Regions from separate parts of the Lentibacillus kimchii genome, predicted to be linked through region 1. Evidence: riboswitches for the same ligand, from Rfam matches in the RefSeq annotation. Region 1 holds a riboswitch; the other holds the start of a gene.
What was found. A riboswitch is a leader RNA that binds a small molecule or an ion and turns the genes downstream of it on or off. The one in region 1 is predicted to bind FMN.

Region 1 (4,375 bases):
GGAAACCTGAATATCCTCTCGTTTCCTGTGTATCTGGTTCGCACTTCCCATTCCGCTGTCAAAAACATCTCTGACAAGCTCAGCCATGCCCGGATGGGCAATCCATGTACCATCATGGCCGTCTCTGACCTCTCTCTCTTTGTCAGCGCGGACTTTGGCAAAGGCAGCGCTATTGGCTTCCGGGTCATTTTTGACGGGTATATGGGCGGCCATCCCGCCAATAGCCGGCGCATTCCGCTTATGACATGTCTGGATAGCCAGCAGTGAATAAGCATGCATGAAAGGAACCTCCATGGTTACCGTTGCCCGGTCAGGTAAAAGGGCATCATCATAGTGCTTGAATTTCTTGATGAAACTAAAGATATAATCCCATCGGCCGCAATTAAGACCGGCCGAATGATCACGAAGTTCATATAAAATCTCATCCATCTCGAAGGCTGCTGTAATGGTTTCAATTAGTACAGTTGCTTTGATGGTGCCATACGGTATCCCAAGTTCCTCCTGCGCAAATATAAACACATCATTCCATAAACGAGCTTCCTGATGACTTTCCAGCTTAGGCAAGTAAAAATAGGGCCCCGAGCCACGTTCCATCAATTCCTGGGCATTATGGAAAAAGTATAGACCGAAATCAGCCAGGGACGCTGAGATCGGCTCGCCCCCAACCGTTATATGCTTCTCATCCATATGCCAGCCACGTGGCCTTACCATTAGTACAGCAGGGTCATCATTGAGCTGATACGCTTTTCCGTTATGTCCTACAAAATCGATTTGTCTTCTAATGGCATCTTTTAAATTGATATGACCATCGATGAGATTTTCCCATACAGGGGATGTTGCATCTTCAAAATCAGCCATAAACTTTTTAGCTCCGGAATTGAGCGCGTTGATAACCATTTTGCGGTCAACCGATCCGGTGATTTCGACACGGCGGTCATGCAGCTCTTCCGGCATATCCGCAATGGTCCAGTCACCCTCCCGCACGTGAGTCGTTCCAGGTAAAAAGTCCAAGCGTTCCCCTTGATTGATAGCTTCTTGTTGCTTGCTTCGCTCCAGCAGTAACGCGTTTCTCTTGGCATCGAACCTTTTATGCAATTTGGTAAGAAAACTCAAAGCTCCTTCCGTCAACACCTCATCATACCGTTCCTGTAAATCCCCATGCACACGCACTTGATCATGCTTGATAAACATATACCGGTCCCTCCAACCTGTTATAGTACTGACTTTAAAATAATTTATTGTTATATAACAATACATGCAAAAAAATTAAGCTTCTTTCTTTGATAAACAATAGTCACATTCCTGCAAATACGCCTGGCTTTGGACATCCCCGCCACAATCAGGACATTTAGCCATTGTCATTCACCTCAGCCCCCTTCTTTTATACAACAGATTTATAATTATTAATTTGTTATAGTACAGTATATGAGGTGCACATCAAAAATGCAACGCCTTTTTTTGATTTCTTGTTTTTTGGGGGCTGTTTTTTGGGGAGGTGCCTGTCACCACCCGTAATCGCTCGATTTTTGTCGAACTAAAAAAGGCGTCATAACCTGGTATGACGCCTTGGCTTCTTAGTTAGCTATTTTGTTTTCTTCTTCTGATGAAAAAGAAAATGAGGACTGCTGCAATAATGCCTATGCCAATGACAATAAATAATGGTGTATTCGTACTATTTTGGGCATTCACTGCTTTTTCCTTTTCAGGCTTTTGAGAGGCCGCATTGTCTACCTCATTTTCGTACCCGGTTCTGGTCGTTTAATACCATACGGAAAAAATAGATACAAATAACCCATTAATACAAAAGTGGGTTATTTCCATTAAATGGGTGATAAAACCTTTTGACAGCTTCCGTCATCCTAACGCTTCTAGGCCATTAAATATGATCCCGTGGTATTTCCTTGTTCCACGTTTTCTCAAAAATTTGCGAGCCATTTTCATAAGCGGTCATGGTATTCGTTAAATAAAAGTTCGTTTCATCACAGGTCATGTCACTATACGACTCAAGTGTCGTCATCCAATCGTCACGTCCAACTTTCAATTCCCATTCACATTGAACGCGAGCGGACAGGGGATCGTTCTCTTTAATCGTATAAGTATCCCTATTGCTGCTGCCAAATATAAGTCCGTTTACTGGCAGTTTTCTTTCACCTTCATCGGAAAATTCCTCTAATACCCACGTTCCTTCTATCGGATTATGATGAATCTCTTGGGTTCGATTTCCCGAGCGAATCGGTTCCTTGTCAATCATCTTTGCGATTTCTGGTCGTTCAAAATCCCCGAGTGAATCATCTTCGGCGGATGGCGTCCGAACAGGTAAATCTAAATTGGTATCTTTTCCAGATATACAATGTCTATTTAATCACGCTAATTATTAATTGTTTCAAAAACAATATGGATGAAAACTGGACAATAGGCGATTTAGGATGTATAATTGCTTTAGTTAAAATTATAAACGATTCATCTTCGGGGCAGGGTGAAATTCCTGACCGGCGGTAAAGCCCGCGACTCGATACCATGAGTATCGACTGATTCGGTGAAATTCCGGAGCCGACGGTATAGTCCGGATGGGAGAAGATGTAGGCGCATAATGTCCGCAGTTAATTGTCGGATGAATTTGTGCATGTATCACCCCGGAGCTGCCTGCTTCGGGGTTTTCATTTTGTACAATGGCGCTGCATTGGAAATCGGGGTGGATCGGCCAGAGGAGAGATTTCTTATGCAAACCAGGAGCCGTGTTTTTCGCATGGTGGCTCTAGCAATGCTCAGTGCGTTAGCATTTTTATTAATGCTGCTCAATTTTCCATTACCAGGTCTCCCACCATTTTTGAAAATGGACTTTAGTGAGATTCCGGTATTGATCGGCGCCATTATTTTTGGCCCGGTTGGCGGTATCATTGTCGAGGCCTTAAAAAATTTACTGCATTATTTCATTACCGGCAGTTCATTTGGTGTCCCCTTGGGAGAGGCGTCAAACTTTGTGACGGGGCTGTTTTTAGTGCTGCCTGTTGCTTTCGTAGCCAACAAAGTCCGTACTAAAAAAGGGCTTGCGTCTGGTCTTTTAATCGGGATTGCTCTATCGTCGGTCATGATGGCATTTCTGAACTACTTGATCCTTCTGCCATTGTACACAGTCTTTCTTGATTTTCCGTCATTTTCAGCAGCAGCTCGTATGAAACTGGCGGTTATTGGGGTGTTGCCTTTCAACCTGATCCGCGGGGGACTGACCGGAATCCTTTTCCTATTCCTTTATCCAAAGATCAAATCCCTGATCGATCGCTGGAATCCCCTAACAACATCAAACGTATCGTAAAACAAGGGATAATATATCCGACTTAAAGCGAAAGAGGTTGCCATCAAGGCAATCTCTTTTTTCTTATAAGCACCCCTGATAGATGCCGTTTCCATTATGTATTTTCCACGTACCATATCTTAAGACTTTATGAAGGGAGTGAATCAATTGGCTTTCTCAAATCATCGTCGTTACAACAATTATGGCTATCCCCCATATGGCGGCCAAGGATACTATGGCGGGCAAGGTTTCTATGGAAATTTCAATCCTTACTACGGTCCTGGCCCAGGTTATGGTGGCTACGGTAACTACGGCAACTATGGTAATTATGGTGGCTATGGCGGCTATGGCAACTATGGTGGTTATGGTGGCTACGGCAACTACGGTGGCTATCCCCACTATTACCCCACACCTTATGGCCCAGGAAATTTCGGAGGACGCTGGTAATTAATTAAGTGCGACCAGTAAGGTTCGCTCGTTCTCAAAAGAGGTTGCCTTAATGGCAGCCTCTTTTATTTTTTCCTGTAACAACTGTTCTCAGGAGAGCCAAGCAAGTGAATCATGATCTGATCGTAAATTAAGTCCGCTGCGGAAAAACACGTCGCTTTCCGCGGGCTAGTCTTGCGCCATATTGATTCCTTAATATCAATCATGGATTTTGTTGAAGAGCCTAAAATAAAAAGCTTGCCTAATTAGTCACACAATCGCTCCCTATTCTTGAAGAATAAAACGCTATACTCAGAAAGAATATTCTTCTTTATTACTTAAATGCATTACAACTGGGTGAAGCGATATAACTAAGGAAGTTAAAACGAGAAATAAACTTATCAAAATCGCTGCTGGGATATCAAAAAAGATATTTAAAAATATTGGTAAGAAAACAAAAGCGTTTAAAAAACCTGCTTTATTTTTTGATTTCCGTGTCTGATATTGCCTTTCTCCACAATAGGGACAGTTCATGCCAGGGTCCAAAGTAAACATTTTTTTCATAGTCTGCTTCCAACTCCATGTATTATGGCAATTTTCACAAGTTGGCATTTCATCTCTCCTTACGCCTGTTTCTGCAACATATGCCTGTTTGTT
Region 2 (4,375 bases), 1.1 Mb from region 1:
ACGAGTTGTATCCTAATGCTGACAATAGTGTGCTGGACAGGACGATTGACGCGCATATTAAAAAGCTGCGGGAAAAAGTTGAAGTAACGCCCTCGAATCCAAGGCGCATTCAGACAATCCGGGGAATGGGGTATAAATTTGTCAGTGCGTAAATGGATAGGGTCGTTGATTCCAGACAGTTTTTTGTGGCGTTTATCGTTTTTAAATTTTATTATCGTTGCCTCGGCCATTGTCCTCAGCGGTCTTGCTGTTTATAACACGGCCTGTTTTTTAGTCGATGCTATGGGGACGCTTAATGATCCGCAGCAAAGTCAGTTCAATGCAACGCTGTTTCACTATTTATTGATTTTTTTAGGTCTTACCATTGTCGGTGGAAGTCTGCTCCATTTTTACCTGACGCGGAAGATGATTAAACCGGTCAGACAGTTGATTGCTTCGGCTGAACAGCTGAAAACAGGCGTTTATCCAGATCCAGTGACAAACGCTTCTAAGGGTGAGGTGGGTGAACTTATTGATCAGTTTAACGGGCTCGTCACACAATTGCAGGCCCGGGACGTGCACAGACAGACGTTTGTGTCCGATTTGTCGCACGAGTTGCGCACACCGCTCACCAACTTAAATGGCTATCTTCAGTCACTGGAACGCGGTGATATCGCAGGCAGTCAGGAGCTGTTCGAATCCCTGCACCAGGAGTCGAAGCGTTTAACAGCAATGCTGGAGCAGCTGGAGCAGCTTAAAGAGTGGGATGATGCCGCTTCGGCCGCATATGTCACACATACGGCCATTGATATGGCTGAATTAATCAGACAAAGCACGGCTATGTTCGAATGGCGGCAGGAACAGGAAAATATCCCGCTGACGGTCAGTGCGGATTCATGTCGACTGTCCGTGCATGTGGCCGGGATGCAGCAGGTTATCAGCAATTTGCTGGAGAATGCTTTTCAGTATTATACAGGTGATGGTCCGATCACAGTGCAGGGTGTTTTACAGGAATCGGTCTACTGTGTTTCGGTCAGCGGTCCCAGCAGAGCTATTTCTGATGACGAAGCAGCCCGTCTTTTTAAACGATTTTACCGGCCTGATGATCCCAGAACCCGGGAAACGGGCGGAAGCGGTCTGGGACTTGCGATCGCAGCCGACATTATCGAAAACCATGGCGGTGAGATAGGCCTGCAATCAGAGGGTCCATCTAATTCATTCTGGTTTACGTGCCCGCTCAAATGATAACGCTATGCAAAAGTACGTTTTGCATGATGTATCAGAAAGTGCTATACTATGAAAAATTAAATGAATATAGAATATTCCTTCGGGGTCGGGTGAAATTCCCAATCGGCGGTGATGAAGTATAGCTTCCAAGTCCGCGACCCGTGCGGTTTAATACCAAGCGGTGGACCTGGTGAAAGACCGGGACCGACAGTGAAAGTCTGGATGGGAGAAGGAGTTGTGCCGTATTTTATCAGGCCAGTGGACACGTATAGGCAGCTGCCTTTTTGGTTTGCCTTGTACAGGTGTCTAGTTTGGTGTCTGAATGATGCGGTAATAATTCGATCCGCAAACCTCTGAAGTGAATTCAGAGGTTTTTTAAGTGCGGAAAGACCAATCAGTGATACTGCAGCATGCCCCGACATTCAGGCGAGGAGGTCTATTGTGAATGATGACGTTTATATGCAGTTAGCCCTTAATGTGGCCAGATCCGTGTCAGGGCAAACGAATCCCAACCCGCCAGTGGGTGCGGTTGTCGTCAAGCATGGCACTATTTTAGGTTTCGGCGCGCATCTCAAGGCAGGCAAGTCACATGCTGAGGTCCATGCACTTGCCATGGCCGGAAGTGAGGCAGAAGGCGCCACAATGTATGTCACATTGGAGCCATGCAGCCATCACGGTGCGACACCGCCATGTGCTGATCTGATGATTGAAAAAGGCATAAGCCGGGCCGTTATTGCTGTGAAAGATCCGAATGCTAAAGTGGCTGGAAGCGGGGTGGCCAAACTCGAAGCAGCTGGCATCACGGTAGATTTGGGGGTTATGGCGGCAGAAGCAAAAGCTGTTAACAAATATTTTAACCATTATATTCGGATGAAAATGCCCTTTGTCACGATAAAGGCAGCAGCCAGCCTTGACGGAAAAACAGCCGCCCATACAGGCGACAGCAAATGGGTTACAGGTGAGCCGGCAAGACGTGATGTTCATCAATATCGTCACCGTCATGATGCAATTCTGACAGGCGTAAACACGGTGATTGCGGATGATCCGAGCCTGACTACGCGTCTTCCGGATGGCGGCAGGAATCCGCTGCGGATTATTCTTGATCACAGTCTGCGCACACCGATGGATGCTCGAGTTATCAATGACGCGCAGGCTGAGACATGGATTTTCACAGAGCGGACGATCACAGATGAACAGCTTGATTCGTTTAAGGAAAAGCGCCATGTGCATATCATTCCACTCGACACACTGGATATCAGAACGGTTTTGCAATATCTAGGGGAACAAAAGGTCATGTCACTGCTTGTTGAAGGCGGTGCGGCAGTGAACGGCTCTTTTCTGGAAAGCGGACACATTAATCAGTATGTGCAATATATCGCGCCGAAACTGATTGGCGGAAAAGATGCTCCGTCAGTCATCGCAGGGGGCGGTTTTGACAGCATGGCAGAAACGCTGTCGCTGTCCATTCTCAAGGCAGACATGATCGGCGAGGATATCAAAATCATCGCGGAACCCCGAAAGGATGATACGCATGTTCACAGGCATTATTGAAGAAAAGGGAACGATTAAAGATAGACAGCTGGTTTCTGAACAAGCCATGCTGATAACGATTGAAGCATCACAGATTCTGGATGATATGCAAATGGGCGACAGCATAGCGGTTAACGGTATCTGCTTAACTGTGACGGCCTTTTCAGAAACATATTTTCAGGTAGATATCATGCCGGAAACACTGAAAACTGCATCGCTCAAGCTGTTGACAGAAGGCTCATCTGTAAATCTGGAACGCTCGATGCCGGCTAATGGGCGGTTTGGCGGTCATTTTGTTTCTGGTCATGCTGACGGATCAGGAACGATTACCCGGAAAGAGACACGAGAAAATGCAGTCAACGTCGCTGTAGACGTGCCGGATGAACTAGCTGTCTATTTGATCGAAAAGGGCTCAGTCGCTGTAGACGGCGTCAGCCTTACGGTATTCGGCATAAGCGGCAGAACCATGACGCTTTCATTGATACCGCACACGGTGTCAGCGACAGTTCTGGGCGATAAACAAAAAGGAGACCCCGTGACAATTGAATGTGACATACTGGCGAAATATATGAAAAATATGCTCAGTGAGCAACATTAACATGAAGGAAGTGAGATTGTGTTTCATACCATTCAGGAAGCAATCAGCGATTTGCAAGCAGGCAAACCGGTCATTGTAGTCGATGATGAGGACAGAGAAAATGAAGGGGATCTTGTAGCTCTGTCGGAGAAAGCAACGCCTGATATGATTAATTTTATGATTACACATGGAAGAGGGCTTGTGTGTACTTCCATTCAAGCAGATTTAGCTGCGAACATGCAATTACCGCTTATGACGTACGAGAGCAGCGATCCATTCAAAACAGCATTTACCGTCAGTATTGATCATAGCGATACCGTGACGGGTATCAGTGCTGTCGAACGCTCTAAAACGATACAGGCGCTGCTTGATTCAGACGTTCAAGCGTCAGCTTTTAAACGGCCGGGTCATGTTTTTCCGCTCATTGCTAATGATGGGGGTGTTCTGACGCGTGAAGGGCATACAGAGGCCAGTGTCGAGTTGGCTAAACTAAGCGGTGCCTTTCCTTCAGGCGTCATTTGTGAAATTATTAAAGACGACGGCACTATGGCAAGGGTGCCGGATTTATATAAAATGGCTGATAAATTTCATTTGAAACTTATCTCGATAGCCGACCTGGTGTCTTACCGCAAACAACAGGAAAGTCATGTTATCAGAGAGCCGGAGGCCACATTGCCGACCGAATTTGGCTTATTTAAAATATATGGCTATACGAATGATCATGATCATAAAGAACATATTGCGCTTGTGAAAGGTGACATTAATCGGGCAGAGCCGGTGCTTGTTCGGGTGCATTCCGAGTGTCTGACGGGCGATGTATTTGGCTCACTCCGCTGTGATTGCGGACCGCAGCTGCAAAAAGCATTGCGTGACATTAGCGAAGCAGGAGCCGGTATTGTTGTGTATATGCGTCAGGAAGGGCGCGGAATTGGTCTCATTAATAAACTCCGGGCTTATCAGCTGCAGGATCGCGGGCTGGATACAGTAGAGGCCAATGAACATCTGGGATTTGCACCAGATGAGCGCGACTATAGGATCAGTGCGCAGATTTTGAAGGATCTG

Region 2: another riboswitch for FMN. It lies ahead of ribD (bifunctional diaminohydroxyphosphoribosylaminopyrimidine deaminase/5-amino-6-(5-phosphoribosylamino)uracil reductase RibD); the one in region 1 lies ahead of ACZ444_RS12820 (ECF transporter S component).

What each region holds. Positions count from the first base shown of each region.
Region 1 is NZ_AP043934.1:2,440,177-2,444,551, forward strand. It holds gene aceB (malate synthase A) at 1-1,191, opposite strand, end outside; gene ACZ444_RS12810 (LPXTG cell wall anchor domain-containing protein) at 1,579-1,689, opposite strand; gene ACZ444_RS12815 (hypothetical protein) at 1,877-2,251, opposite strand; FMN riboswitch at 2,459-2,583, shown strand; gene ACZ444_RS12820 (ECF transporter S component) at 2,720-3,313, shown strand; gene ACZ444_RS12825 (hypothetical protein) at 3,461-3,739, shown strand; gene ACZ444_RS12830 (TIGR04104 family putative zinc finger protein) at 4,031-4,282, opposite strand.
Region 2 is NZ_AP043934.1:787,182-791,556, forward strand. It holds gene ACZ444_RS04355 (response regulator transcription factor) at 1-152, shown strand, start outside; gene ACZ444_RS04360 (sensor histidine kinase) at 145-1,224, shown strand; FMN riboswitch at 1,299-1,444, shown strand; gene ribD (bifunctional diaminohydroxyphosphoribosylaminopyrimidine deaminase/5-amino-6-(5-phosphoribosylamino)uracil reductase RibD) at 1,648-2,757, shown strand; gene ribE (riboflavin synthase) at 2,738-3,334, shown strand; gene ACZ444_RS04375 (bifunctional 3,4-dihydroxy-2-butanone-4-phosphate synthase/GTP cyclohydrolase II) at 3,353-4,375, shown strand, end outside.